DNA from 4 places in the Paenibacillus sp. SJS-P3 genome. Region 3 is predicted to be linked to each of the others. Evidence: riboswitches for the same ligand, from Rfam matches in the RefSeq annotation. Region 3 holds a riboswitch; each other region holds the start of a gene.
What was found. A riboswitch is a leader RNA that binds a small molecule or an ion and turns the genes downstream of it on or off. The one in region 3 is predicted to bind cyclic di-AMP.
Positions count from the first base shown of each region.

Region 1 (7,258 bases), 680 kb from region 3:
CGATTCCTTAATCGCAAATTGTACAAATATATAACCTTCGACCGCGAACATGAATCAGACGCCCAGTTTTTCTGCGAACGGCTGGCCGCCGCTGGAATGGACCGCGATTACGAGCTGGAGATTGATTTCCCTTATGATCTTCCCTATCATGTGTATCGTTCGGGAATGGACAAGCAGGAGGAAGGAAACCGGGGCAAGCCTCCGATCCTGCTTCTTGACAGCTCCATGCAGCTGACGGAAATATCCGCGCAGTCCGATGTAGTGAGGTCGATAACGGGCATGCACCGCGGCCAATACCGGCTCTTCTACGATGCCGAAGCGGCTTCGCTGCTCAGCTATCGCATGGAACCGGAAATTCGGGAAAGACTTGGCCTGTAGGCCGTATTCGAAAGGAGTCGAAACATGGCAGGATTGATTGACACGCATACGCATCTGGACTCCCCCAAATTCGACAATGACCGCGAGGAAGTAATCCAGCGCGCCCGCGACGCGGGCGTGGAGCTGATGTTCAATGTCGGATTCAACCGCGAGACGATTCCGACGACGCTGGAACTTGCCGAAAAATATCCGTTCATCTACGCCATTGTCGGGTGGCATCCGACGGACAGCGCCGATGTGAGGGAAGGGGACCTCGAACGGGTGGAGGCGCTGATGGCGCATCCAAAGGTCGTCGCTATCGGGGAAATCGGACTGGACTATTATTGGGATACCGCTCCCAAGGATGTCCAGCAGCAAGTATTCCGGGAGCAGATCCGCATCGCGAAGCGTACGGGCAAGCCGATCGTCATTCATAACCGCGATGCCCATGAGGATGTCGTCCGCATTCTTCGGGAAGAGAAGGCGGCTGAGGTCGGAGGCATCATGCACTGCTTCTCCGGCAGCTGGGAGACCGCCAAGCAGTGTCTGGACATGAACTTCTATATTTCGTTCGGCGGGCCGGTGACATTCAAGAATGCCAGGGTGCCGAAAGAAGTTCTTGCGCAGGTTCCACTGGACCGTCTGCTGATCGAAACGGACTCCCCATATCTGGCTCCTCATCCTCATCGAGGGAAGCGGAATGAGTCCGCATTCGTGGCATTGGTTGCCGAGACAGCGGCGGAAATAAAAGGTAAAAATGTGAATGAGATCGTTTCCATCACATCCGCAAATGCAAGAAAATGTTTCCAGCTTTCTTAAAATCGGGCGAAAAAGCTTGTAAAAAGGTGCTTGGTTGAGAAAAATTATATTTTCGCTCCATCAAACCGCCAAAAACGGCCGGATTTTCCTCTAATTTGGCTGAAAGAGTCTTTTATCTCTTCTTTACAATCGGTTGACCAAAACTGTATGATTCAACTCAGAGCTTTGAGTGATGCAGTTTTGTATTCATTCGCTTAATCTCCCCACAAGGGAGAGCGGGGGAACCAAGCAGCGATTCCATGCAGTCCCGGATGACATGATATTCCGGAGCGGACTGGATGGACGAACTGACCTTTTCCAGGGGTGAATTTTGCCAAAAGGCCTTGAGCAGGCCAAGTAGGCGAATAGGGCAGCTCTCTTGTCCGAACCCGTCAGCTAACCTCGTAAGCGCATATAAGAGAGATCAACCTCGTGCTCCACTTTCCATGTGTTCAGCGTGACCAACCCGGGAAGCCACGATACAGATCCTCTGTCGACGGCTTCTTTTTGTTTGAATATTGCGTAAACCGTCGACATAGGGTTAACCGTGGAGGTGAAGCAAGAGGTTGATAGGCGTGCTGCTCGGCACGTACAAAACCTAATAGTCGCGTCTTAAATAGTCATGCGTAACACGAGGCGGCGGGGCTATGTAAGGAGGACCGAAGAAGTGGGCGCAATTCCCTTTAAGGACACCCATGTACAACGATCATCCAGCAAGTCTTTCCAATGGCGATGGAAGCATGAAAACCTGCGTTTGATCCTACTGAGCTTAATTATCTCAATCGCGATGACTTTCATGTTTTTGGTGTTGTTGCACGGAACGTCTGAGAAGAACGTCTCCGTAGTGTTGAACGGACAGGAAACGATCCTGAGCACGAAGCAGGATGTCCTGCAGCACCTACTGGATGAACAAGCTATAACTGTCGGACCGCACGACCAGATTTCAGTTCCGCTGAGCGCGGCGCTCAAGGATGGGGACCGGATCATTGTCGATCAGGCTGTGCCGGTGACGATTATGGCTGACGGAAAGACTACGACGGTGTACACGACCGAAAAAACCGTGAAGGCCGCGATCGGAGAGTCCAATATTCCGATTCGCGAGCAAGACAAAATTTTCCCTGACACCTCCTCGCAGCTGAAACCGAACATGACGATTCGGGTGCTGCGAATCGACAAGCATACGACCACGACAAAGCACGATATTCCTTTCACCGTCATCCGCAAAGAGGATGCTACCTTGGAAAAGGGGCAGCTAAAAATGGTGAAGGCCGGCCAAAATGGCCAATTGGTCAAAACCTTCGAAAAGGTATACCAGGATGGCAAGATGGTATCCATGACGCTGCTCGCCAAATCGATGGAACAGCCCGCCGTGAACAAGATCGTTGCGGTCGGCACCAAGGAAAAGCCGAAGCCTAAAGCAGTCGCTCTCAGCGCGGCGTCTTCGGCATCGCAATCCGTCACCAAATCGGGCCTATCGCTCAAAGCCAAGAAAGTGCTGAACAACGTAACCCTGACGGCTTATACCGCCGGCTTGGCCTCTACGGGCAAATCCAAAGGCGATGCCGGCTACGGCATCACTGCTTCCGGAGCAAAAGTATCGGAAGGCCGTACCATTGCAGTCGACCCGGATGTCATCCCGTTGGGATGGTGGGTATATATAGAAGGAATCGGCTTCCGTCGTGCAGAAGATACGGGGAGCGCGATCAACGGCAAGAAGATCGACGTGTTCTACGAGAGTGAATCTTACGCGAGGCAGTTCGGCAAGAAGCGCGGATACACCGTATACGTGCTGGGTCCAACCAAGCCGAAGCTGAGCTGATTCAAGCGATACGGGTCCGCCTCTACGAGGCGGTCCCGTTTTGGACGTTTACCGGGCATGAGGAGAGTAGAGAGGGCTTTTTTGGCCCATGCTAGTACCACTGCTGTCCTTTTCCGGCCGCAGTCCGGATTCGGACCTGGCTGTCATTCAAGAGGCTCAAGCCTCTTTTTCTTTTTATACCCCTCAAACGCGTATTGAATTAAAGGAGACAAGGCCTTGATCAAAGAAATTATCGTCGTGGAGGGCAAGGACGACACGGCAGCGATTCGGCGCGCCGTGGAAGCCGACACGATCGAAACGAACGGCTCGGCGATCGGCGAGGAAGTGCTGCGCCGGATCGAGCTCGCCATGCAGCGTCGGGGAGTCATCATCTTCACCGATCCCGACCATGCAGGAGAGAGAATACGCAAAATCGTCTCGCAGCGGGTGCCTGGCTGCAAGCATGCTTTTCTGCCGCAGGAGGACGCCCTGTACAAAGGCGACATCGGAGTGGAGAACGCTTCTCCCGAAGCGGTCAGGAGGGCTCTGGCGTCCGTTCGGACGGAGGGAGATCCAGAGAAGGCGGAAATCTCAAACGGTGATCTGCTGGAAGCGGGTCTGCTGGTGCATAGCGATGCGGCCCGGCGGCGCTTGCTCATGGGCAACCGGCTGGGCATCGGCTATTGCAACGGCAAGCAGTTCCTGAAGCGCTGCGCCAGCTTTCAGATCACGAAGGAAGAATTCGGACAAGCCTTGCGGCAGATGGAGGAGGAGATCGCCCATGGACGTAGCGACACCTAGAAGAACGAAGGAAATCATCGAGAGGCATGGTTTCTCCTTCAAGAAGAGCCTGGGGCAGAACTTCCTGATCGACCCCAATATTCTGAACAAGATCGTAACCGCGGCCGGACTGGACCCCACCAAAGGGGCGCTGGAGATCGGTCCCGGCATCGGCGCGTTGACCCAGCAGCTGGCAAGGGAAGCGGGCAAGGTGGCAGCGGTCGAGATCGACCGGCGGCTGATCCCGATTCTTCAGGAAGTGCTGGAAGCCGACGAGAATGTGCATATCGTTCACGGCGACGTGCTGGAGATCGACCTGCAGGCGCTGTTCAAGGAGCAGTTCGGCGAGGTGAGCGGTGTCAGCGTCGTGGCCAATCTGCCTTATTACGTGACGACTCCGATCCTGATGAAGCTTCTGGAGGAGCGGCTGCCGCTGGAGAACATCGTGGTGATGATCCAGAAGGAAGTCGCCGAGCGGATGGCGGCCAAGCCCGGCACGAAAGCCTATGGCAGCCTCAGCGTGGCAGTCCAGTATTACGCGGTGCCGGAGCTTGTCTGCATCGTACCTCATACGGTATTCATTCCGCAGCCGAACGTCGACTCGGCCGTCATCAAGCTGGCGATGCGGGACAAGCCTGCCGTGGACGTGGCGGACGAAGATTTCTTCTTCCGCACGGTTCAAGCCTGCTTCGCGCAGCGCCGCAAGACGATCCACAACAATCTGTCCTCCTGGCTGGGCAAGGACAAGCGGGAAGAGCTTACCCGCATCCTCGAATCGACGGGAATCGATCCCGTGCGGCGCGGCGAGACGCTGTCGCTGCAGGAATATGCCTCTCTGACGGCTGCGCTTGAAGCGCATGGCCTAAAGGGCTGACAGACCCGGCAGCGTTGCTCCGGCTAAGCGAAGCTCTTCATGAGGATCCGTTCGGATTCTGTCATGGAGGGCTTTTTGTATTGGGAGCCGCGCCAGAGACGCAGCGCCGAAAACCCGTTGTCACCTCCGGCGGCCTATGCCCATACCATAAGGCAGAGGTGATGGGCCTAATGAATGAAGGGGATTTTGTCGTTCGGCGCTCCTACGGCGGGGATGTATTGTTCCGCATTGAAGCTGTCCGCGGGGATACCGCCATTTTGAAGGGAGCGGAGTACCGTCTGCTCGCCGACGCGCCGCTCGGCGACCTGACGAAGGTGGGCGATCCGGAGGAGCTGAGCGTCACGAAGTCGGTCCGAAGCAAGGTGAAGGCGTCCAACCAGCGGATGAGCCAAGAGCTGATCGATCAGTCCGTCCATCACGAGATGGACTTCCGTCCCGGAGACTCCAATGCTTCCGCACAAGCATATTTCGACCTGCCAGGCAAAGTTCTGCATCTGGACGGCGACGCCAATTATATGCGCAAAAGCATGCAGCTGTACAATCAGATGAAGGTGCCGGCTCAAGGCCTTCATGTCGGCGAAGCGCAGATGGCGGATCTGCTGTACCATCTGCTGCCGCAGGTGAAGCCGGATGTCGTCGTCATTACCGGCCATGACGGCCTGCTCAAGAACCGCCCTAGTGGCGATCTCTACAGCATAGGCAGTTATAAGAACTCCCAGAACTTCGTCAACGCGGTTCATGTGGCCCGGGAGTATGACAAGAACCGCGACAATCTGATCGTGGTCGCAGGGGCGTGCCAGTCCCATTATGAGGCGCTGCTGCAGTCCGGAGCCAATTTCGCCAGCTCGCCGGGACGCATCCTCATCCATGCGCTCGATCCGGTCTATATCGCAATCAAGGCAAGCTACACCTCGATTCGGGAGCCGATCAACCTGCCGGATGTCATTCACGGCACGATTTCGGGAATCGAAGGGGTGGGCGGAATCGAGACGATGGGACGCTACAGGGTCGGTCTTCCGAAACCGCAGACGATTGCAAATGTGAAGCCAAACCCTTATTATGCGTAAGCTGTAAATCCTTATTCATCTTGAAAACGAAGTCAAAAAATTTTCATTGACACTAAAGTTAGACCGATGATATAATTTTCGTTTATTTGACAACGCCTCCTCCCTTGGGCTATAATGGACAAGGAAAGAGGTGGTAGTTGCCAATGGCTAGAAATGCTTTGTCTGAGATCAAGCGCAGCATGGAAGCACATGTTGGAGCCAAAATCATGCTGCGGGCTAACGGAGGCCGGCGCAAGACGGTTGAACGTTCCGGTGTTTTGGAAGAAACCTACCCATCTGTTTTCATTGTCAAGCTGGATCAGGATCAGCATGCTTTCAAGCGTGTGTCCTATAGTTACGCGGACATTCTGACGGATTCCGTCGAGGTCACCGTCTGCAACGACGAGGGCCAAGTTCGGATCAATCCCGTTCACTGATCGTCCCATATATGCTTAACCGGGGAACTTCGCGCGACCGCTGCCGGCTGTCGTGCTTTTTTTATGCTTGCTTTCGGGGACCGCATATAAGCGGGAGTCCGCTCTCATACTACAGGAAGGGCTGTCGCCGATGGACGCCCAATACAGCCGCAGGGCAAGGAGGCTACGCATGAGCCGCAGAAGACGCAGCATGATGTCCGATCAGCTGAAGGTGGAGCTCGCCAAGGATCTTGGCTTTTACGACACGGTCCAGGAAGAAGGATGGGGCGGCATCAAAGCCAAGGACGCGGGGAATATGGTCAAGCGCGCCATTCAGATGGCCGAGCAGGCCGCAGCACGCCAGAACCAGCGTTAGAGCATAACAAGCGGCTTCCGGCGCGGCTTCCCGCGCAGGGGGCCGCTTTCGCTTTTATCCGTTCGGATGGTATAATAAATCCAGTTTATCTAACGAACGGGTGACGACATATGAAAGTCTACGAGAAGGCCCCGGCCAAAATCAATCTGCTGCTTGACGTGCTGCGCAAGCGTGCGGACGGCTACCACGAGGTTGAAATGATCATGACCATGGTAGATCTGTCGGATCGCTTGGAGATGGAAGAGCTTCAGAGAGACACAATCATCATTTCCAGCCAGGCGGGCTACATACCGCTGGACGAGAAGAATCTGGCCTTCCAAGCCGCGCGTCTCATCAAGGAGCGCTACGATGTGCGCAAAGGCGTGTATATCCATCTGGACAAGAAGATTCCGGTCGCCGCCGGACTCGCAGGGGGAAGCAGCGATGCCGCCGCGGCGCTTCGAGGACTGAACCGCTTGTGGAAGCTCGGCATTCCGGATGAGGAGCTGTGCAAGCTCGGAGCGGAGCTCGGCTCCGACGTGCCGTTCTGCGTCACGGGAGGAACGGCCCTTGCCACGGGACGCGGAGAGATCCTGCAGCGCATCGACAACCCGCCTTCCTGCTGGGTCGTGCTGGCGAAGCCTCCCATCAACGTGTCGACCGCCGATGTCTACGGACGTTTTCGTGCCGACAACATGCCGGGCCATCCTTCGCTCAGCGGCATGATGGAGGCAATCCGCACGGGATCGTTCCAGGGGGTCTGCGAGGAGATGGGCAATGTGCTGGAGGACGTCACCTTGTCCCTATATCCGGAAGTCGCGCAGCTCAAGGAAA
Region 1 is NZ_CM160043.1:27,007-34,264, forward strand. Features, by position in the region: gene AC06G8_RS00130 (HD domain-containing protein) at 1-378, shown strand, start outside; gene AC06G8_RS00135 (TatD family hydrolase) at 403-1,176, shown strand; cyclic di-AMP (ydaO/yuaA leader) riboswitch at 1,358-1,581, shown strand; gene AC06G8_RS00140 (G5 domain-containing protein) at 1,823-2,974, shown strand; gene rnmV (ribonuclease M5) at 3,191-3,754, shown strand; gene rsmA (16S rRNA (adenine(1518)-N(6)/adenine(1519)-N(6))-dimethyltransferase RsmA) at 3,735-4,607, shown strand; gene yabG (sporulation peptidase YabG) at 4,778-5,674, shown strand; gene veg (biofilm formation stimulator Veg) at 5,818-6,090, shown strand; gene AC06G8_RS00165 (small, acid-soluble spore protein, alpha/beta type) at 6,260-6,445, shown strand; gene ispE (4-(cytidine 5'-diphospho)-2-C-methyl-D-erythritol kinase) at 6,556-7,258, shown strand, end outside.
Region 1: linked by a shared signal. The riboswitch ahead of AC06G8_RS00140 (G5 domain-containing protein) and the one ahead of AC06G8_RS19920 (hypothetical protein) in region 3 are both predicted to bind cyclic di-AMP.

Region 2 (7,258 bases), 570 kb from region 3:
CTCCTGGCCGGAGCCGGAGGGTTGGATTGGATGTGTGGGTGGAACGGGAGCCTAGGAAATGATGTATTTGACAACCACCATGATAATATAGGCAACGGTCATAAAGCCAAGCATGCCGCCGAATCCGACCATAAGATCCATCAGGTCGTCACGCGGTTCCTCATTCAGATGCTCGCGCGGATCTCTTACATTGACGCTCTCCATTGTTCGCCCTCCTCGCTTCAAGACTCAGGTATCGCTGTCCCGGCCCGGAGGCCGTTATGTATCCGGACAAGACGTTATCGCATCAGCTTGTAATAGTATACCCAACCTGGCGGAGTTATGTAAAGGTGAAATTTGGCTTCTGGAACCGCTGCTGAAAGCGGTATCCGGCCGCGGCTGACGGCTGCCTGCTCCCTGTGCTACAATAGAGAATACGGCAAAAGGCCAGCGGGGCCGAGCCGCGAAAGGTGGATTGTCCATGGATCCCATCAAGGGGAAGCTAGCTCTCCTTCCCGACCAGCCGGGCTGTTATCTGATGAAGAACGGCGAAGGCACCATCATCTATGTCGGCAAGGCCAAAGTGCTGAAAAATCGTGTCCGTTCCTATTTCAACGGAACCCATAACGGCAAGACGCAGCGTCTCGTCTCGGAAATCCGGGATTTCGAATATATCGTGACGGCAAGCAACATGGAAGCGCTCATTCTGGAGTGCAACCTGATCAAGCAGTATCACCCACGCTACAACGTGCTTCTGAAGGATGACAAGTCCTTTCCTTATATCAAGATTACGAATGAGAAGCATCCGAAGCTGGAAGTTACCCGGCGGATCGTGAAGGACAAGGGCAAATATTTCGGCCCGTATCCGAACGCCTATGCGGCGCAGCAGACCAAAAAACTGCTGGACCGCTTGTACCCGCTTCGCAAATGCAACACGCTGCCCGACAAAGTATGCCTGTATTACCATCTCGGCCAGTGCCTCGCTCCTTGCGAATTCCCGGTGGAGCAGGCGACGTACGATTCCATGGTGCAGGAGATCGCCCGCTTCCTGAACGGCGGCCAGGACGAGGTCAAGGCGGAGCTGCAGCGCAAAATGCTGGAGGCCGCGGAATCGATGGAGTTCGAACGCGCCAAGGAATACCGCGATCAGATCACGGCGATCGATGCCGTCATGGAGAAGCAGAAGATCACGCTCGCCGACGCGCTCGACCGCGACGTGTTCGGCTATGCCACCGACAAGGGGTGGATGTGCGTGCAGATCCTGTATATGCGCAGCGGCAAGCTGATCGAGCGCCATACGACGTCCTTCCCCTATTACGGCGAGGCTTATGACGACTTCATGACGTTCGTTACCCAGTACTACAGCGACAACCCGGCTCTGCCGAAGGAAATCCTCCTGCCGGTGCCGCCGGGCGAGCTCCATGCCGGGGCGACTGTGGAAGACGGTGCTGCCGGGGGAGCGGCTGGCCGTGGGCAGCAGAGCGCAGCAGGAGCAGCGGAGACATCGGTGCCGGCTGCACAACCCGCAGGAGCAGCAGAGACATCGGTGCCGGCTGCGGAAGCGGCAGCGGACGACGGCGGCGAGCCCGCGGCCGGATCCCATGCGGAGGAGATCCGCTCCTCGCTCCAGAGCTGGCTCAAGGTCAAGGTCCATATTCCGCAGCGCGGGCGCAAGCGCGAGGTCGTCGGCATGGCGGAAGGCAACGCCAAGGTGACGCTCGACGAGAAATTCAAGCTGATCGATCGCGATGAGGAGCGCAGCGTCAAAGCTGCTTCGGGCTTGGCCGCATCCATCGGCTTGACGACGATCCGGCGCATCGAGGCGTTCGACAACTCCAATATCCAGGGAACCAACCCGGTATCGGCCATGGTCGTCTTCATCGACGGCAAGCCCGACAAGAAGGAGTATCGCAAGTACAAGGTCCGGACCGTCCAAGGGCCGGATGATTACGAGACGATGCGCGAGGTCATTCGCCGGCGGTACGAGAGGGTGCTCAAGGAAGGGCTGGAGCTTCCCGATCTTATCGTGGTGGACGGCGGCAAAGGGCAGATCAGCGCGGCGGTCGATATCCTCGAGAACGAGCTCGGCCTTCAGGTGCCGGTATGCGGGATCGTGAAGGATGCCAAGCATAAGACGGCGCAGCTTATGGTCGGCGATCCGCCGGAGCCGGTCATGCTGCCCCGCGACAGCCAGGAATTCTATCTGCTGCAGCGCATCCAGGACGAGGTCCACCGCTTCGCGATCACGTTCCACCGCGAGCAGCGGGGCAAGTCCATGGTTCAATCGACGCTGGACTCCATTCCCGGCATCGGGGAGAAGCGCCGCAAGCAGCTGCTGAAGCATTTCGGCTCCCTCAAGAAGATCCGCGAAGCATCCGCCGAGGAATTCAAGCCGCTCGGCATCGGCGCTGCCCTGGCGGAGCGGATCGTGGCGGCGCTGAAGGAAGAGTAGCGTCCCGGCGACAAGCGGGATTGGCGAGAAAAATGGGGAAAAAGCCTGCATGGCTGTCTGCACCGCTTTCGGTGCCGGCTGGCCGGGCAGGTTTTTCTTTACCATGCGGGATCGTGAAGCGGGCCTGGATCCAAGCCAAAACTGCTGCCCTTTTCGGCTTGGCGCAGGGGGTGCAAGGTTCGAAACGAGCCTTATAGGTCACCTTGCGGCTTGGCGCAGGGGGTGCAAGGCTCGAAACGAGCCTTACAGGTCACCTCGCGGCTTGCCGCAGGGGGTGCAAGGCTCGAAACGAGCCTTGCAGGGTGCCCCTCGCGGCTTCGCGGAAGGGTGCAAGGCTCGAAACGAGCCTTACAGGGTGCCCCTCGCGGCTTCGCGTAGGGATGCAAGGCTCGAAACGAGCCTTACAGGGTGCCCCTCGCGGCTTCGCGTAGGGATGCAAGGCTCGAAACGAGCCTTATAGGTCACCTTGCGGCTTCGCGGAGAGGATGCGCAAGGCTCGAAACGAGCCTTGCAGGGTGCCCTCGCGGCTACGCGTAGGAGAAGGGGCTGCCCCAAAGCCATCGGCTTTAGGGACAGCCCCTTTGAGTTCCAGCGTGATAGGGAGCGCAATCTCAGCCCGGCGCCAGCGGAATGCTGCTGCTCCGCCGCGAGCCGTACCATTTCATCGCCCAGGCGACGCCGGCAGGCGCGACGATGTAGACGATGCCCGCAAGGATGTTGCCGCCTCCTCCGATGAGGAAGAGCGAGATCGACATCAGCACGGAGTCCATGATGGCATGGGCGAATACCGCCGTGAAAAATCCGAACCGAAGGAAGATGTATCCGAACAGAAGGCCGAGAATCGTCAGCTCGATCAGCCTCGTCGTAGACGGGTAGATCGGATAGGTCACATGTCCGAGCGCCCAGATGATCGTAGGGATGAGGCAGGCGACGAACGGGTTTTTCAGCCACTTCATCAGCAGGCCGATGCCGAACAGGCGATAGACGGCTTCCTCCTGGATGGCTGCGCACCACGCCAGCAGCGGCATCAGCAGCGGAGCGGCGAGGTTGTAGGGCGACTGGGTTACGTCGCTTGTCGACCAAGCTCCGGTAAATGCCGACAGGCCGATCAAGATAACGGTCTGCAGGCCGAGAAGGATGAAGCCGAGCACATAGGCAAGCTTCATGCTGCTCCAAGCGGTCTCTCCGAAGCGGGACTCGCGGGAGGTCAGCCACAGCCGCCTGCCCTGCGCGCGCCATAGCCCATCCCCGGCGACGAGGGAGAAGTAGGCGGACAGAGCGAGCAGGAAGGTGAGGCCCATCGTGATGACGAGCTGGACCAGGACGACGGTCTCGGCGTTGGGCCGCGCTCCATACATGGCCCGGAGGCCGTCGAGCATGTTCAGGTTGTTGATGGCATAGAAGCCGAGAAACACGAGGCTGATCGCCCAGCCGCGGCGGAAGGAGCTGTACTTCCTCATGACGATCGAATAGATGACGGCGAGAACGAACAGGATTCCGCTCGGCAGCAGATTGCCCAGCAGCGACAGGCTGGAGGCGATCCGATCCTGATCCGCCGTGTAGGCGAGGTAATCCTTGGGCACTTCATAGCGCGGCATGAACTCCGCCAGGACGGTCTTGCCGCCAGGCTCAGCTGCGGCGGCGGAAGGAGGAGCCGCCTCTATGGTGAGGCGGGCTTGGCCGATCCCTCCTCCTTGCACGGCATACACCGTCTTGTAGCCCGCCGATTCACCGATCCTCTCCAGCTTGCCGTAGCCGAGCTCGGCGGCTTGCTTGGCGGCAAGCCGGTCAAGCTGTTCCGCGCTGGGGGCAAGGACGTCCGCGGATTCTCCGGCAGAGGGCGTGAACACCTGCTTCCAGCCGATCACCCGGCCGCTGGACATGCCGACCTCGACGAACATCTGCCCTTCGGGCAGGGAGAGAGACACCTGCCATGTATCGGCCGGAACGATCTTGCCGGGTCCTTCCTCGAATTTTTTGGACAGCTTTTCTTTGCTCAGATAACCGGTTATGTCCCGGTCGGATTGGTGGACCGTATGAGCGGCGAGAGGCTCGGAGCCGGTCAGCTGCCGGGCGAAAGCCATCGCTGCCTGCTGCGCCTCGCCCTTGGGAACAGGCTTGTCGGAAGCTTCCTCTCCCGACAGCCCTCCCGCGAAGGAAGGGATGATCTGCAAAATCAGGAAGATGGCGGCTCCAATGATTCCCGTCCAGAAATACTTACGATAGCTTTTCTCCAACTCGGAGCTGTTCATGATTGTCCTCCTGACGATGCCTGACTGCAGGGCAAGCTTTTATAACCTTACCACAGCGGCTTTCAAATTATCCACGCCGCGGCAGGGAGAGATCGAGATTTCGCGCAAAAGAAAGAGCAAGGGCAGGATTACGCCTTGCTGGACTTGTCCCAGCACTATTTTCCGTCCCATATCGCTCCGCAAGCTTGGATTGGGACATTGGTAACCTGTCCTCTATCCTATATAATCAAATCCGACCATATAGAACAGCCGAATTTCCAAAGAATACGGGGGAACCATATAGCTGCCTGGCGCAGCTTGGGGTGAATTCCGTTCCGGCGCAGGCGGCTGCCTGCCGGGAGCGGATAGGGCAGCCGTCATGCCCGAATCCGACAGCTAACCTCGGAGGCTGCTTGACCGGACTCGCAGGGCGCACAGGCACTTGGGTTTCCAGTGCTTTTTTTTGTGCTTCCGAAGCGACAGGCTTACGATGCCAGGACTTCGCGATCGGCAGGGATATGGAGACAAAAGGAGAGTCGCCGGCATGCAATCATGGTCTTCAGTATTCAAGCAAGCTTTCAAATTGTCGCCGCCGCGCATTCTCGTCGCCGGATTCGCCGTCATGATCGGCATCGGCTCGCTGCTGCTGATGCAGCCGTTCGCAACGGCCGGCGGAGAGGGCACGAGGTGGATCGACGCCCTGTTCACCGCTACTTCGGCGGCTTGCGTCACAGGCCTCGTCGTCGTGGATACCGGCACCCACTATTCGATTGCAGGCCAGATCATCATTCTTCTGCTTATTCAGATCGGAGGGCTCGGCTTCATGACGATGGCGACGCTGTTCGCCCTCGTGCTGCGCAAGCGCATCTCGCTCAAGGACCGGCTGCTGCTGCAGGAAGCGATGAACCAGAGCTCCATAGAGGGAATCGTCCGGCTTATCCGCAAAGTTCTGCTGTATTCCCTCGTCATCGAAGCGGCGGGAGCGCTGCTGTACGCGGTCCGCTTCGCATCGGACATGCCGATCGGCCGCGCCGTTTACTTCGGCATCTTCCACGGCGTATCCATGTTCAACAACTCCGGCTTCGACATCTTCGGCGATTATCGGAGCCTCACCGGCTATGTGTCGGATCCGCTCGTCAATATCGTGACGATGGTGCTGATCGTTACAGGAGGCCTCGGCTTCATCGTGTTGTCCGATCTGATGGAATGGAGGAACAACCGCAGGTTCTCCCTCCATTCCAAAGTGGTCTTGCTGGCCACGGGCAGCCTGATCGTCATCGGAGCGGTCGTCATCTTCATCTTCGAATATTCCAACGCCAAAACGATGGAGCCGCTCGGCTTCGGAGGCAAGGTGCTCGCAGCCTTCTTCCAATCCGTCACGACGCGCACGGCGGGAGCCAACTCGCTCGATATCGGCGCGATGCGCCAGGCGAGCTTGTTCTTCATGATCATCCTCATGTTCATCGGGGCATCGCCGGGCTCGACGGGCGGCGGCATCAAGACGACGACGTTCATGACGCTCGTCGCCGCGATGGGCGCTATGATCCGCGGCAGGGAGGACATCGTCCTCTTCCGCTACCGGCTGGGCAAGGAGCGCATCATGAAGGCTTTGACGATCACGATGCTGTCGCTTGCGCTCGTGCTCGTCGTGACGATGGTGCTCTGCACCGTCGAGGACCGCGATTTCCTGCGGATCCTGTTCGAGACGGTATCGGCATTCGGCACCGTCGGGCTCAGCACGGGAATCACGACCAGCCTGAAGGATGTCAGCAAGCTGCTGCTCAGCCTGACGATGTTCGCCGGCCGGCTCGGTCCGCTGACGATGGCATACGCGCTGAGACCGAAGCAAGGCAAGGAATTATATAAAAATCCAGAAGGCAAGATTATCATCGGATAGGAAAGGAAATAAAGAGACACAATGGGAAAGAGTTCAAAAGGAGAGCAATACTGCGTCATCGGGCTGGGCCGATTCGGCTCCAGCCTGGGCAAGGAGCTCATGCAGCTCGGCTATGAGGTGCTCGGCATCGACCGCAGCGAGGAGCTGGTGGACGATATGAGCGCCGTGCTCACCCATACGCTATGCGCCGACGCGACGGACGAGGATGCGCTGCGCGCGATCGGCATCCGCAACTTCGACTGCTGCATCGTGGCCATCGGGGGAGACATCCAGTCGAGCATTATGGCGGCGATACTGGTCAAGGATTCCGGAGTCGGCAAGGTCGTCGTGAAGGCGGTATCGGAGCTGCACGGCCGGGTGCTGGACAAGCTTGGCGTCGACAGGGTCATCTATCCGGAGCGGGATATGGGAATCAGGGTCGCCCATCAGCTCGTATCGCCCAATCTGCTCGACTATATCGAGCTGTCGTCCGAATACGCCGTCGCGGAGCTGGCTGTTCCGGGCTGCCTCAACGGCAAGGCGCTGTCCGAGATCGACACACGCAAGCGCTACGGCTGCAGCATCGTAGCGATCAACAAGCCCAAGGGCATCATCATCGCTCCCCAGGCGAATTCCATTCTGGAAGAAAAGGATGTCATGGTCGTCATCGGAACGAACGAGGGCATCGAGCAGTTTGAAAACGCGGTGAGCCGCAGCTGA
Region 2 is NZ_CM160043.1:3,761,390-3,768,647, reverse strand. Features, by position in the region: gene AC06G8_RS17330 (hypothetical protein) at 52-204, opposite strand; gene uvrC (excinuclease ABC subunit UvrC) at 461-2,431, shown strand; gene AC06G8_RS17320 (CPBP family intramembrane glutamic endopeptidase) at 3,043-4,683, opposite strand; cyclic di-AMP (ydaO/yuaA leader) riboswitch at 4,921-5,087, shown strand; gene AC06G8_RS17315 (TrkH family potassium uptake protein) at 5,207-6,559, shown strand; gene AC06G8_RS17310 (potassium channel family protein) at 6,581-7,258, shown strand.
Region 2: linked by a shared signal. The riboswitch ahead of AC06G8_RS17315 (TrkH family potassium uptake protein) and the one ahead of AC06G8_RS19920 (hypothetical protein) in region 3 are both predicted to bind cyclic di-AMP.

Region 3 (7,258 bases):
GCCCGCCTTGGAGGCACAGTTGATGGCCACGGCGGCAAAACTTTTGCTCCCGACTACCGGTTCGTTCATCCTGCTCACTTCTTTCTGTTTGTCTCTATGGCAATAATCCTCCGGCTGCAGCCGGTTGTCTACCAGGTATACGATCACCATCCGGATTCTGTTGCGCATGGGGATCGGTCGCAGGGCATTCACATCGCGCGCCCGCTCAAAGAGCGGACCAGCCCTGCCAGATGAGCCGCGCGGCCAGCACGAGCAGCGTCGCGCGCAGCAGCCACATGATGCTGCGTCCGCTCATGCGGGTTGCGATCCAGGCGCCGGCCTTGCCCCCCGCCCAGGCTCCCGGAGCGAGGGCGAGCACGAGCAGCCAGTCGATCTCCCCCATGGCGCCATGCACGCCGCTGCCCAGAATGGAGGACAGGAAGATGACGAACATGGACGTCGCCGTCGCCACATGAGGCGGGAAGCGGAACAGAATGACCATGACGGGAACGAACAGCGAGCCTCCTCCGATGCCGAACAATCCCGACACGAGGCCGACGAGCAAGCCGATTCCGAGCAGCAGCGGCAGGCTGTAGCCGTATTCGTACGTCGCGCCTGTGCCGTCGGTCAGCTTGCGGGAGACCGGCCATTCAATTGTAAGCGGATTCATTCGGTCACGCAAGATGAGCAGCACGGCCATAAGCAGCATGAACAGGCCGAAGCTGAGCTGAAAGGCGCCTCCATGGAATCGGGAGGTCAGCGCCGAGCCGAGCATCGCTCCCGGGCCGCTGGCGATGAAGAGCATCCACGCGCTGCGGAAATCCACCTTGCGCTGCTTGGCGTACGTCATCGACGACGCCAGCGCGGTTACGATCAGCACGGCAAGCGAAGTGCCGACGGCAGTCGCCTCCGGAATCGGCGCTCCTGTCAGGCGCTCGCCGAGCAGCAGCAGGACAGGCACGATGATGATGCCGCCGCCAAGACCGACAATGCTGCCGAATATGGAAGCGACAACGCCTGTAAGTACGATCAGAACCCATTCCAGCATAGGTATTCCCTCCTTCGGCATCCTTCAGACGCCGCTTGCGCGGCAAAGGCACGGATCCCCCCTCCGCCGGAGCGGATGGCGATTCGTGCCCGTACCGTGTTCCCCGCCTTCACAAGACTTCGATCGTGCCGCCGTCCAGGACACGGATTCCCTCTCCCGCCGCCTCGAGCCCGCGGAAATGCTCCATCAGCCTCACCAGAGCCTGGTCCTTCGCCTTGGATTCCATCATGCAGTCGAGCAGCTCCACGGAGCCGTTCACGCCGCGCAGGAATTCCAGCAGCGGGCCCGGCTCCACGAAGTCCGCATGTCCTCTCGGATCGCTGAGGCTCTTCGGACTGGAGACGTGGATCTTCGGCGGCAGGCCTGACGGCCCCCCATCCAGTCCAAGCCGCCGCTGCTCCCGGTTCCAGGTGGCGGCGATGCGCGGCCACAGCTCCCCGTACAGAGCTTCCTTCGTCTCGCCGCCGTCGTTGACCGCATGATGATGGATATCCAGCACGACCGGATTGCCGACCTTCTCGGCAATGTCGAGCGTCTCGCGGGCGTTGAACGTCTTGTCGTCGTTCTCCAGCGTCACCCGGCCGCGCAGCCTGGCATCCTGGGCTCCGAATTGCGCGATGAACCGCTCGGCGGAGACGGGCTTGTCCCCGTACGCGCCGCCCACATGGATATTGCATTTGTATTTCTCGTCCAGCCCCATCGCCTCGAGCATCCGCACATGGTACTCCATATCCCTGACCGAGCTCTTCAGCACCTCGGGACGAGGCGTGCTGAACACGCAGAAGTGATCGGGATGGAAGCTGACCCTCATGCCGGTCTCCCGCGCGAAGGCTCCGACCTCGCTGAAGGACGCAGCCAGCGCAGGGTAAGGGTCCCAGTCCGCAAGCGCGTCATGCGTCGCAAGCGGAATGATTTTCGAGGAGAACCGATAGACGTGGATGCCGGCATAGCGGTTGTTGCGCATGATGCGCAGGGCGCTGTGCAGATTTTCCTCGGCGATCCGCTCCAGCTTGCGCAGCGCCGCCTCGCGATCCTCCAGCTTGGAGAAGTTCTTATAGGTCATGGTGCGCGATGATGAAGAGTTCTCCACCAGCAGGCTCATGGCGACGAAGCCGAAGCGGACAATCATCCCCGGCCGCCGAAAAACATTTCATGGGCGAGCGCCGTCTGCACGCGCGACTCTTCCTCCGTCAGCTTGCGGACGAGCTCCATCTCCACCTGCGTCACTTCATCGCCCTGGAAGTTGATCTCCGCAATGGAAGCGAGGATCTTCACGATGGCGATCGCCTGGTTGCCTGGCGTGTAGGCGATGACCTTCTGTCCGGCCGGGAATACCCGGAACCCCGATTTCATCATCTTTCCTTTGCCGTATTCCAGAAGCTCGTACAGCTCCTGCTCCGACTTGAACTTGCATACCGAATTGAATTCCGTTGCGAATCCCATTGTCTTCACCCTCCTGATCGTTACTGCGGCAAGCGCGGCTGCTTGTCCGGATGCTGCGGATGAAAAAACGAGCTTCCCTCCCGCCAAGGCGAAGGAAGCGCGAATGTGTGCGAAACGTATGGAAACCGGTCAGCCGCCGTACTCCAGCTTCTGCTTCTCCGCATGGCGGGAGATCGCCAAGCCGATGAGGCTGTCGAGCAGCTCCTTGTAAGGAACGCCCGATTCCTTCCAGAGCAGCGGGTACATGCTGTAAGGCGTGAAGCCCGGCATCGTGTTCACTTCGTTGATCAGAATCTTGCCGTCGCTCCTGCGAAGGAAGAAGTCGACGCGGGAGAGGCCGGATCCGTCGATGGCCAGATAGGCCCGGATCGCCATCTCGCGCACCGCTTCAGCCGTCTCTTCCGGAAGATCGGCGGGAATGTGCATGACGGATGTGCCGTCCACATACTTGGCGTTGTAATCGTAGAAGTCCGTTCCGCTGACGATCTCGCCGACGACCGATGCGCGCGGCTCGTCATTGCCGAGCACGCCGACTTCGATCTCGCGCCCGTCGATGAACTCCTCGATGACGACCTTGCGGTCGTAACGCAGCGCGAGCTCGATGGCCGCGATGAGCTCCTCCCGGTTGCGGGCTTTGGAGATGCCGACGCTGCTGCCGAGATTGGCGGGCTTGACGAAGCAAGGATAGCCGAGAGCGACCTCCGTTTCCATGACGAAGAACGCGCGGTCCTTCTCCCACTGCGTCCGGTTGAAGTAGCGGTAGACGCATTGCTCGAGCCCCTCGTGGGCGAACACCTTCTTCATGAAAATCTTGTCCATGCCTACTGCCGAAGCAAGGACCCCCGCTCCGACATAAGGAATATTGGCCATTTCCATCAAACCCTGGACCGTGCCGTCCTCGCCGAACGTTCCGTGCAGCAGCGGGAACATGACGTCGATCGTCCCTCCCGGAGCTCCCGCCGAAGCGGCAGCCGCCTGCAGGGCGCCCTCTCCGGCCGCAGCCGTCGCCAGTCCGCCGAATACCGGCGCCAGCGCCATGCCGCCGTCCTCTGCCGGAGACAGCTTCAGCTGCTCGACGCTGTGCGGGGCTTCCAGCAGCACTCCTCCGGAGCGCCATTCGCCTTGGCCCGTAATATAGAAGGGCTGTACCTCGTATTTATCGAAATCGAAGGCGCCCATAACGGCCAGCGCCGTCTGCAGCGATACCTGATGCTCGCCCGACTTGCCTCCGTAGATGAGTCCGACGCGAATTTTGTCTCCCATGTTAGCTCCTCCGGTAACCTTCTTGAATTAGAATGCCAATCGCTGCATGGACCGATGCGGCTCCCGCATCAGAAATAGTCCTGCAGATGATAAAATCGATAGCGCGTCCGGTCCGTCCAGGCGTAGGAATCCTTGTAGTCCCAATAGCGGTGCCGGCTCGGCACGGTGTTGGCGTTGACCAGCGGCATGCCGTCGGCATCGAATGCCGTCACGACTGTCGTATGCTGGAACCGCCCGTCCCCGCCCCAATCGTAGGTGATGACGTCCCCGAGGGACAGCTCGGATGCGCTCTCCACCGTCGTCGCCCGCATGCCCGTGCTGCGCGGGAACGACAGATACAGCTGCAGCGCGTTCGACACCGCCCAGCTGTAGCTCCAGGATTCCTGGCCGCCTGTACGGCCTTTGTACCACCATCCCGATTCTCTTTTACCAGTATAGTTCATCGGTGCTTCGCCTGCAAAGACACATTGCGACACGTAATTCGTGCAGTTGACCTCGAACAGCTCGTAGGCCGGATTCGCTTCGTTCCACCACCGGTCGGCGTAGGCGGCGACCAGCTCGCGCCTGTACTCGACGGCGCGGTCGCGTGTATTCAGGCGGGACAAGACGCCGTAATTAAGGAAAGGGCGCGGCGAGCCCGGACGCTGGATTCCGCTGCCGCCGCCGTCGCCGTAGGAGCGATGCTCGGCCAGCGCGCTGTCCGCCGCGGCGTGGCCGTATCTGGGCCTGCGCTCGCCGACGATCGGCTCCACCCGGGTCAGGCGCCATGCTCCGCCTTCCTCGGCCAGCCACAGTCGCTCCTGCTCGAGACGCTCCTCGGTGTAGGAGCGGCCGCGATGCTCGACATGCCGCTTCACATGCAGCTTCAGGACGACCGACACTTCGGTCGCGGACTCGTTGATCCTCAGCAGCGTCGCTCTCGTCTCGCTCTGCGGCGACAGAATGCCGCGCTCCTCGTCCCTGAGGCGCAGCCGGCGCAGCCTTTCCTCCAGGCGGCGGCGGTGATCCCTGTCTTCCAGCAAGGCTCCGAGCACCTCATGCCTCCGCTCCACTTCGGCTTCGTTGTACCCGTGCACGTATTCCTGCACGGCTCCTCTCCAGCCTTCCAGCGCAGCCTGCTTGCCGGAGGACGGCTGCGAGCGCTGAGCCTCCGATCGTTTGACTCCCCGGGTACCGGTACGCGGCATTCCTTTCCCCATCCCTTCTGGTCGGTATTCGCCCATCATCAAGATGATCTTATGTCTGCTCTCCACTAAAATATGCGGACCCATCCCGGATAGAGCGCTTAAACGCCGTTATCCGGCGTTTCAACGAGAATGCGGCAGATATATATCGAAATTTCAGTCAATATCGAATTTTACAAAACAAGCCCGGCTGGCTTATGATATGATGTACCACTCTATCACCATATTGCTGAATTCCACGTACTGTGGAAGCGGGGGAACCAATACGCGGGCGTCTGTCGACGCTTGCCGGGGTGAATCCGAAAGGAAGAGGCCGGGCTGCCGAAGCCGCGTCTCTTGCCTTTTGGTAGGGCTACTCTCTGGCCCGAATCCGTCAGCTAACCCCGTAAGCGCACAAAGGAGAGATGTCAGGATGTCACTGAAAGACAACCGCGCGGCTTCTTCCGCGCAGGAGGGCTTCATTGCGCCTTCCGTCTGTTCTGCGTCTGCGGTCGAGGCCTTCTTGGCGCCGCCGCCGTTTCCGGGCTTGGACGCGCCGATCGCGCTGGACATGGCGGTCGCGGAGGCTTATTCCCCGCCGGCCCCGGCTGCTGAGACGGCGAACAGGCCGTCCTTCCGTCCCGAGGCGCTTGAAGAAGAGCGCTCAGCATCAAGCCGCCGCATCCGCTGCATCGACTTGTTCATCACCCGCACGGGACCGCTCGTCGATCCCGAGCGCGGAGATTACCGCGTCGTGCTGCATCTGTGCTTCGGCTCCTCCATCCGTCAGGCTTCCGTGCTCATTCCTTACGCCAAGGCGCCGAGAAGCTGGGACGCGTGGAGCCGTTGGTTCCAGCCGTTCGTCGGGGTCCGCTCCGACGAGGCGATGTCCGTGCTCTATTACGACGCGGAATGGATCAGCGACCACAGGGATCGCCTGCTGCGCAAGACGCTGGAGCCGTCCTCCCAGGAAGGCACGCTGTTCCCGGCGACCGCTTTCTGGAGACGCAACGCCCTTATCGAAACATCCGACATCCATATCCGGCTGTCTCTGTAGCCGGATGGCGCTCTGTCCTTCATCCCTTCAAGAGGCATCCCCTATCCGCTTTGCGGCCGGGGGATGCCTCTTGGCCTTTGGCGGCCTTGAGCGGACATTTGGCGCATGATTTGAAAGTGCTGGCCGTATTCACTTACAGAGATCCATCCGCCGTTCAGGAAGCATACATAGACAATAAAAAAGACTGCCAGCCGCAATAACGGCTGGCAGTCTTTCTATTCCGGAATTTATGCGTGGCTCAATTCGAGCTCGTCTTCCTCATCCCGCTCGTAGGACTCCCGATCGAATTCCCCTTCCGATACGGCGACCAGCAGGGTCGACACGGTCGTGCCGGAGGCGTTCAGCGCCGTGCGGCCCATGTCGACGACAGCGTCGATCGCAAGCACCAGGCCCAGTCCTTCCAGAGGCAGGCCAAGCGCGGTAAGCACGACGGTCGTCGAGATGGATGCCGGACCCGGCACTCCGGCGACGCCGATCGACGAGATCATGCTGACCAGCACGATGAGCACGTAATCCGATACGCCCAGCGGCACGTTGTACACCTGGGCGACGAATACCGCCACGACGGCAGGCCATACGCCGCCGCAGCCGTTCATGTTCATCGTCGCGCCCAGCGGAGCGACGAAGCTGGCGATGCGCGGCGATACGCGCAGCCTCTTGGTGATGACCTCAAGGTTGACCGGCAGCGTCGCGTAGCTGCTGCGAGTCGTGAAGGCGACCGCGATCGTCGGATAGATTTTGCGGAGGAACTTGAACGGATTCAGCCTCGCGCCGAAGGTCACCAGCGCTCCGAAGGTCAGGATGAAGTGCAGCAGAAGCGCGATATAAGTCGCGATGATGAGCGTGATAAGCGGCTTGAGCGTCTCTGCGCCGTACTTGGCGGCCATGGAGCCGATCAGCGCGTACACGCCGTACGGCGTCAAGCGGATGATGTACTTGGTCACCTGATTCATGACCTGCTTCAGCGATTCGATGACCTGGCGCACCGGCTCGACCGCTTCCGGCTTGCGGGAGCTGAGATGCACGATCGCCACCGCGACGAAAATGGAGAAGATCAGCACCGGCACGACTTTGCCGTCCGCCATATCCCCGATCGGGTTCGACGGAACCAGGTTCAGGATGACTTCCGAGAAAGTCGGAATGGAACGCGATTCGTAGCCTTCCGGCACGCTTTGGGCGATGCCCGTTCCCGGGTTCGCGACCAGAGCGACGACAAGCCCGATAAGCGCTGCGATCCCGGTCGTAGCCAGGAACAGCAGGATGGTCTTCGTCCCGATCTTGCGCAGCTGCCCGAGATTCGAGATC
Region 3 is NZ_CM160043.1:4,327,823-4,335,080, forward strand. Features, by position in the region: gene AC06G8_RS19890 (inositol monophosphatase family protein) at 1-69, opposite strand, end outside; gene AC06G8_RS19895 (sulfite exporter TauE/SafE family protein) at 206-1,027, opposite strand; gene uvsE (UV DNA damage repair endonuclease UvsE) at 1,137-2,156, opposite strand; gene AC06G8_RS19905 (hypothetical protein) at 2,153-2,470, opposite strand; gene AC06G8_RS19910 (D-alanine--D-alanine ligase) at 2,600-3,733, opposite strand; gene AC06G8_RS19915 (amidase domain-containing protein) at 3,802-4,920, opposite strand; cyclic di-AMP (ydaO/yuaA leader) riboswitch at 5,135-5,324, shown strand; gene AC06G8_RS19920 (hypothetical protein) at 5,330-5,953, shown strand; gene AC06G8_RS19925 (dicarboxylate/amino acid:cation symporter) at 6,181-7,258, opposite strand, start outside.

Region 4 (7,258 bases), 870 kb from region 3:
CTGGGCGGGCCGGTGGTGGAGGCGGTGTCCGAGACCGGCCTGCTCCAGCAGCTCGGCGGCTCTGCCGCGCCGGGCGCGCTTGTCGAGCACCCGGCCGAAGCTGGCGGCGGCGAGCACGTTCTCCAGCGCCGTGAAGCCGGGCACCAACTGGAAGCTCTGATGCACATAGCCGATATGAGCGGCTCGCAAGCGGTCGAGCTCCGCCTCCCGAAGCTGGTCTGTCCGCTTGCCCATGAAGGTGATGGAGCCTTCCGTCGGGCGCGAGATGCCTGCGATCAGATGGAGCAGCGTGCTTTTGCCGGAGCCGCTCGGTCCGACCAGCGCCTTGCACTCGCCTTGGCGCAGCTCGAAGAAGGGGATATCCAGCACCGGCATCATGATGCCGCCTTGGATGCGGAACCGCTTGACCACTTTCTCCATAGAAACCAATGTCATTTCAACACCTCCGTCTTGTCGGCATTGATGCGGATCAGGCTGACGAAGCCTGTCTCCTCGTCGGTCATGGAGCCGACGCTCAGCGTCCCGGTAATCTTGACCTGATGCTCGGTCGGCGTCATCTCCGAGCCTTTCGGCAGATTGATGACGACGATATCGGTCGGCCAGTCCGCGTCGGAGGAGCAGAAGGGGCAGATCGCCAGCGGGATGCGGGTAAGGACGAAGAAGCGGACGGTCGCCGTCAGCGGCGGAGCCATGTAGCCGATCATTTCCACCTTTTGCCCGTCGAGCTCCTTGAGCTTGTCGGAAAAGGTCAGTCCCCGCACCGTTTCCTTGCCGTACAGCTCGGAGAAACGGATCGTCTCGGGTCCGTCCAGACTGGAGCGGACGGTCGGCGGAGCGGAGCCTGCCGGACTCGGCAAAGGCGAAGCCGAGCTGCCGGGCGAGCTTGCCCTAGGGCCGGAGGATGCCGGCGGGCCATCGGATGCCGACGGGGCCGGGGATGCGCTCGCGGCAGGCTTGGAGCCGGATGCGGGTCCGGCGGGCAGCTTGCCCTGCGAGGGAGCCTGCTGCTGACGCTCCGCATCCGGGCTTGCTGCTGCATATGCCGTCCCCGGCGTTTTGACCGCAGCGGGGCTTGCTCCGCCAGCAGGCTTGCCGCCGTCGGACTGCTTGCCGGATGATAGTCCGGCGCCATCTTGCGCTGCCGGCGCCTCTGCTCCTCGATCAGCCGGCACCGGATTCGCCTTGCCGGAAGACGCGCCGGCAGCATCGAGTCCTGCTGCTGCATCGGCGGAGTCTCCGGCAGCATTTCCTGCCTCGTCGCTGCCCGCCGTTCCGGCCGCAGCGTCAGGAGCCGGGGGCGCCTGGCTTGCCGCCGCCGTTCCGCCATCCCCGGAACGCTCGCCCTGCTCCGCGGAAGGCGACGTTCCGGCTCGTCCGCTTGCCGCGCCCGTACCGGCTTCCGCGGGGGCCGCAGCTGCCTCGCCGAGGGAGGCCGAAACGGAAGAAGGCTCTCCCCCTGAAGGGAGAGCCTTGGTTCCGCAGCCGGCCAGCAGCAGCCCGGCCGCCGTCAGCCCCGCAAGCAGCGGGACCGGACGGAAGAGTGACGCCGGACGGCTCCTCATTGGCCGAGGGAAGCCAGCAGCGAATCGCTGGTGACGATCAGCTTGCCGTTCTCGCTTTTGAACTTCAGCGGCACCGGCTTGTTGTTTTTCTTCGCAATGCCCTTGTCCATGTACAGCACGAGCTTGCTCGCTCCGGCGTTCACGAAGGTAACGTGTTTGGCGGCATCATAGGAAGTGCTGCCTCCGACGGACTTCAGGAAGCCGTCCAGCTCGATCCAGGTCTGCTTGTCCGGCTTGCTGCCGTCCAATTTCAGGCCGAGCGCCTGAGCCATGCCGAAGAACACTTCGGTATTGTCCAGCGTGCCTTTGAAATAGTCGGAGCCAGGGCCGTGAGCCATCAGAGTTACGTCGTCGGCGGAATGGACCTCGACGCTTTCGGACTTCGGCAGCGTGCCCGTATGGAGGTACTTGTCCTTGTCAGGCGCGTCCGGATTGGCCAGCGTTCCCGGATTCGCGATATAGGCATCTCCGGAAAGGACGGCCGGAGCCTGGGGAACGGAGCTGAACTTGTAATCCTCGTAATAGTCCGGCGTGGCGCCGAAGACGACGGCCAGCTTGCGGTCGACATCCGGCGTATCCGGGAAGCCGTCCTTGTCGGAATCGGTGTAGGTCGGGAACTTGGACTGCTCATAGGTGCGCACCGCTTCGCGTCCCGTCTTGCCGTCGCCTTCCCAGTACGTGCCGGCGATGCTGGCGGAGTGGGCATGGTCGGCCGTCGCCAGGACGAGGGTGTCGCCCGAGGCGTCCGCGTAACGGCGAGCCTCGCCGATTGCTTTGTCCATCTCGATCGTATCGTAGGCGGAGCGCTCCCAGTCCATCGTATGCAGCTGCTTGTCGATGCTGGCGCCTTCGACCATCAGGAAGAAGCCGTTCTCGTTCTTGCTGAGCACCTCGATCGCTTTCTTGGTCATGTCCCACAGATTCGGCTGGTCGGTGAACGACTTGAGCGCCGCCGTGTTTTTGGTCGAGCGGTCGTAGTAGACGTTCATGTCGCCGGTATGGAACAGGCCGAGCAGCTTGGAAGGCGTTCCGGAGCTTTTCAGTCCCGAGGCGCTCTCCACGAATTTGTAGCCGGCTTTCTCGAAGCCGCTGATGAGATCGTTCTCGTCCTTGCGCTTAGAGCCGGCAACCGATTTGGGGAGGAAGTAGGCCGATCCGCCGCCCATGACGACTTCAGGCTGAAGCTTCAGCAGCATGTCGGCGATCTCCGGCTTGTCCGCGCGGCGGCGGGTATGGGAGACGACCGCGGCCGGCGTCGCGTCCTCGATCTCCGAGGTCGTGACGATGCCGACCGACATGCCGCGCGTGCGCTTCAGCATCTCGGCGAGCGTCTCGACCTGCGGATCGTCCAGCGAGCTTTCCGTATTGTCCGGATAGACGCCGAGGGCGTTCACGGCGGATTTGTGGCCGGTATTGTAGGCGCTGGCGCTGTTGGCCGAGTCGGTGACGATGGAATCCATGCCGGAGGTGGTGACGACGGCGCGCTGCTCCAGCTTGTCCATTTCCATGAGGCCGTTGTACTTGCCCTCGGTCAAGCCCTTGGACATCGCGCGGGCGATCGTGATGCTAGGCTGCGACATGCCGTCCCCGACGAAGAGGATGATGTTCTTCGCCTTCTTGCCGGCTGCGGAGGTGGTCACCGCTTGATAGGAGACCGTGCGGGACAAGGAGCCGGCCGTCACCTTCACGGTGTAGGAGCCCGGCTTGTCCAGCGATACGCCGCGGATCATGAAGGAGGAGCTTGAGGCGGTGCTGGTTTTTTCGAAGCTTTTGCCGAAAAATGCTTCCGCGCTTTTGCCGTTTATCTGGATGCTGACGGCCGAGGCATCGCCTGTCCAGTCGTTCAATTCCACGCGGAAATCGAATTTGCCGCCCGCCAGAAACTTGGCATTATGGATGGGAGCTACATAAATGGACGGCGCCGCTTTGGCCGTCGCGGCCGCTTCGGCTGCCGCCGCAGGAGCCGGAGTCAGCTCGGCCATTCCGATTCCTCCTGCTGCCAAGGCGCTCGCAAGCGCCGCTCCGAGAAACATTTTACCTGCTTTTGCTTTCTTCATCTCCCCAAAACCCCTCCGCTACTAGAAATGAATGCACTTCCACAGCGTAAGTAAGAATGATTAAGCAGGTGCTAACGATTTGTGAATAGTTGGTAAATCAAGAAAACGCCTGCGAAGCCGCAAGGCGTTTTCATTCATGCATGCATTCGACGGCTATTTCTTCTCCTCGGCAGCTGTTCCGTCCTCCGGAGGACGATTGCCGTTTTTCAGCTCCCAGATCGAATAGCCGAAGTCCATTTGCAGATGGGGATTGTCCGGGAACTTGGGCCAGTCGCCGCCCCATGTGAAGCCGAGCCCCTTGGCGATCGCTACGACCTCCAGCCAGTCGGCTTTGCCGTTCTTGTTCCCGTCGTATTCCATATCCCAAATAATATCGCCCCCGCGGTCCTTGAGAGCGAAGTCGATCGCCAGACCGTAGTTGTGGTAGGATTCTCCGCCGCGGGCATGGGTAACGATGGAGCCGTCGCCATCCCGGCCTTTGCTGTACAGGACATCCTGCTCTGCCGAGCTGCGGAAGCCGTCGGTGATGACGACTTTGATGCCTTTTGCGGCGGCCAGCGAGATAAGCTCGTCCTTTTTCCCGTCCAGCACCGGATGCAGCTGCGTAACGGGAGGCACCTCCCGGTATAGTCCCGGAGGGACGACCCGGTCGAACAGGCGCGGCATCTCCAGCTTGAAGAGGGCAGCCGCCGCAAGTACGAGTCCCGCCGCAAGCAGCAGGCAGCCGAGGCCGCTTCTGCGCCGGGTCTGAGTCCGGCCTGCGGACTTGGGGCTGCGGCCCTTTTGTCCGCCCGTCATGGGGCTTTGCTGCATGAAGGTCTCCTTTGCACGTTCGCTTTGTTCAAGCTTATACGAGCGGGAAGGGCAAAAAGCTTCAGGAAACGGCTGATCGGCTTGGGATCTGTTTCCAGTTGGAGCGGATGGGGTAAGGATAGGAAACGAGCTGGAAAATGCTGACGCCGGCAGCCGGGCGCCGAGCATGCGCAAAAGCAAACAAACCGCTGGCCGCCGCCCCGAAGGGCTGGCTGCTGCGGTTTGCGCAAGGGGATCCGGATTCAGGACAGGCTAGTCCACATCGGGACTGCCGTCAACCGTATCGGCTGGATCGTCGGCGTATTTCTCGTACTTGGTGTCGTCCATGATCCGGCGTGCGGACACGTAACGCTTCGTGTAGTAGGAATCGCTCAGGCTGCTGATCATGACGCCTTTGCTCGACGAGGAATGGGCGAACTTGCCGTCCCCGACATAGATTCCGACATGCGAGACGCCGCGGCCGCTCGTATTGAAGAACACGAGGTCGCCCGCCTTGAGATCAGCCTTCGCGACTTTCTTGCCCAAGCCTGCTTGGGAAGAGGAGGAATGCGGCAGGGAGATCTTGAATTGCTTGAATACATAGGACGTGAATCCGGAGCAATCGAATCCGTTCGTCGTCGTTCCGGCCGTTTTGTACGGCGTTCCGACGAGATCGCTGATGACACCGTCCATTTTGGAATCAGCCGCTGCGCTGCCTGCGCCTGCAGTGAACAACAGAGAGATTCCGAGGATGAGGCTTGCTGCTTTCTTCTTCAAGCTTGAGTAGCTCCTTCCAGAGCCTACGAGGTTAGCTGTGGGGTTCGGTTGAAGGTTCCCTATGATTCCTGCGGCATGCGTGACAATAGCTGACGGACGCCCAAAATCAATTCACCCTGAAAGTGGTTCCCCCGTTTCCATGTTCAACGGAATTCGGCATTTTGATGATACTGGAAAACATATTCTTGCTTTTCGCCCCTTCTCCTTCCCAAAACGACATTTTCTAATAATTCTCATGTTTCAACGAGAAGAAAATAGCGTTTACATCCGGATTATATGGGAGCTGACCTCCCTTGAACAGACAAAATGGCGACTCTTCCCTATTTATGCAACCGGTATGGCAATCGCTCCACATTGCCTTTCCTGACGGCCGCCGATCGGACGCAGAAGACTGAGAAGACTGGCGCTGCCGCCAGTCTTCTTTGTCTTTTCTTAGAAGGGGATGCGACTACAAAAAGCCCCGTCTTCTCCAGGAGAAGGCGGGGCTTGACTGATTCCGCAACCGGATCAAACGGTATAAAGGACGTCTTCCATCAGGGTAAGCAGCCGGGATCTCATTCCGACCAGCTTCATCAGGGCTTCCTCCTGCAGGCTGCCGGTATCCGGGCTGAGCAGGGCGTGCTCGCTGCTGATCGCCTCAAGGGCCTTGCCTGTGTTGGGATTCAGGTCGTAATGCTCAAAACGGTAAAGCAGCTCGGCGGTGGATTGGTGAAGCTCTTCATAATAAGCTTGAATTTGTTCGGTCATCGTTCGATTTTCCTCTCTGGTTTGGTTATTTTCTCTATTCTGCTGTTCGATGTATGGGGGCGGCCCCGAGAGAGCCGGCGATTGTGTGCGGAAACTTCGCTTACAGCATGCCCATCGTTGTTTTCATTGCTTGCGTCTGTTCTTCCGATCCGATAGCGGGCAGCGGATGGGGAGCGGGAACCCATCTGCCGACTCAGGGATAGGAACCGATATGCGTGAGTCGAGCGGAAGCATAGGGTGCCCGATTGCCTGAGAAGGTATTAAACCGGCAGACGCTCTTTGAAAACAAGTCATAATTGTCAGAGAATTTTCACAATTGTACGATGGAATTATTGCTTTGTCAACTAATGTGACGCGAATCCTCCCAGCAAGCGTACTGTGATGTCAGCAGCCACAAGTCAAGCAGCGTGCGGACGAGATGATAGGCTTGCTGGATGACGAGGGCGGCCAATCCGGCCCATGCCATCGCTGCGGCGCTGAAGCCGGCACCGATGACGCCGGAGAAGAGGAGCAGGGTCAGGCTGAGGCCGGCCATCGGGAGCAGCCGTCTGCAGGCGGCCGATAGGGACGCCGAGACTTTGAGCCTGGATACCGCTCCGAGCTGGAGGGAGAGGCTGAGCAGATGCAGAACCCCGATCCACAGCAGCCACGCTGCCGCCCAAGGCAAAATGCTGACGGCGATTTCCTGCAGGGAGGATCCGTTCTTGACCACATCCCATGCCCGGGAGCCGAGCCACCAGAGAGGAGCGACGGCAAGAAGCGTCTCCGCCCAGTAGAGAAGCAGGACCGGCTTCCATGCCTTGCGCATGCCCTGCAGGAATAGCGTGCCGCCTTCATGTCCCGCCGCGGTATGGTGGATGGAATAGAACAGGCCGGCATTGATGAGCGGCGTGACGATCATGCGGGAGAGCAGCAGGGCGGCCAGCGTCCACAGGACCGGCTGGGCGAGATCGGTCTTCATCAGCCGGAACTGGGCTTCCGCCCAGAACAGGGCATCCGCCCCTTGCGAAGGCTCGTTCGCTCCGGGATACCGCCGAAGCAGCGGTCCGATAATGGAGTCGACATAGCGGTAGAGGAAAAATCCCCACAACAACCGGTACAGGAACAGGGCGACGGCCACCGGCAGATGCTTGATGGTCAGGCGCCACCCTTGCTTGAGATAAGTAGACACGTTTGAGACTCTCCTCTCTTCGGGCCGCTACCAGGCGAACGCTCCCGCAATCCATTCCAGCGCCTTCACGATGCCGAGGCTGATCCGGACCTCCTGCTTGCGGGGAGCCTCGGCTTTCAGGAAGTTGTTCATCTGCCGGTTGTCCAGCACGT
Region 4 is NZ_CM160043.1:224,596-231,853, forward strand. Features, by position in the region: gene AC06G8_RS01050 (ABC transporter ATP-binding protein) at 1-435, opposite strand, end outside; gene AC06G8_RS01055 (hypothetical protein) at 432-1,562, opposite strand; gene AC06G8_RS01060 (alkaline phosphatase) at 1,559-3,619, opposite strand; gene AC06G8_RS01065 (M15 family metallopeptidase) at 3,773-4,285, opposite strand; gene AC06G8_RS01070 (C40 family peptidase) at 4,685-5,188, opposite strand; cyclic di-AMP (ydaO/yuaA leader) riboswitch at 5,194-5,357, opposite strand; gene AC06G8_RS01075 (hypothetical protein) at 5,696-5,935, opposite strand; gene AC06G8_RS01080 (hypothetical protein) at 6,276-7,106, opposite strand; gene AC06G8_RS01085 (M1 family metallopeptidase) at 7,134-7,258, opposite strand, start outside.
Region 4: linked by a shared signal. The riboswitch ahead of AC06G8_RS01070 (C40 family peptidase) and the one ahead of AC06G8_RS19920 (hypothetical protein) in region 3 are both predicted to bind cyclic di-AMP.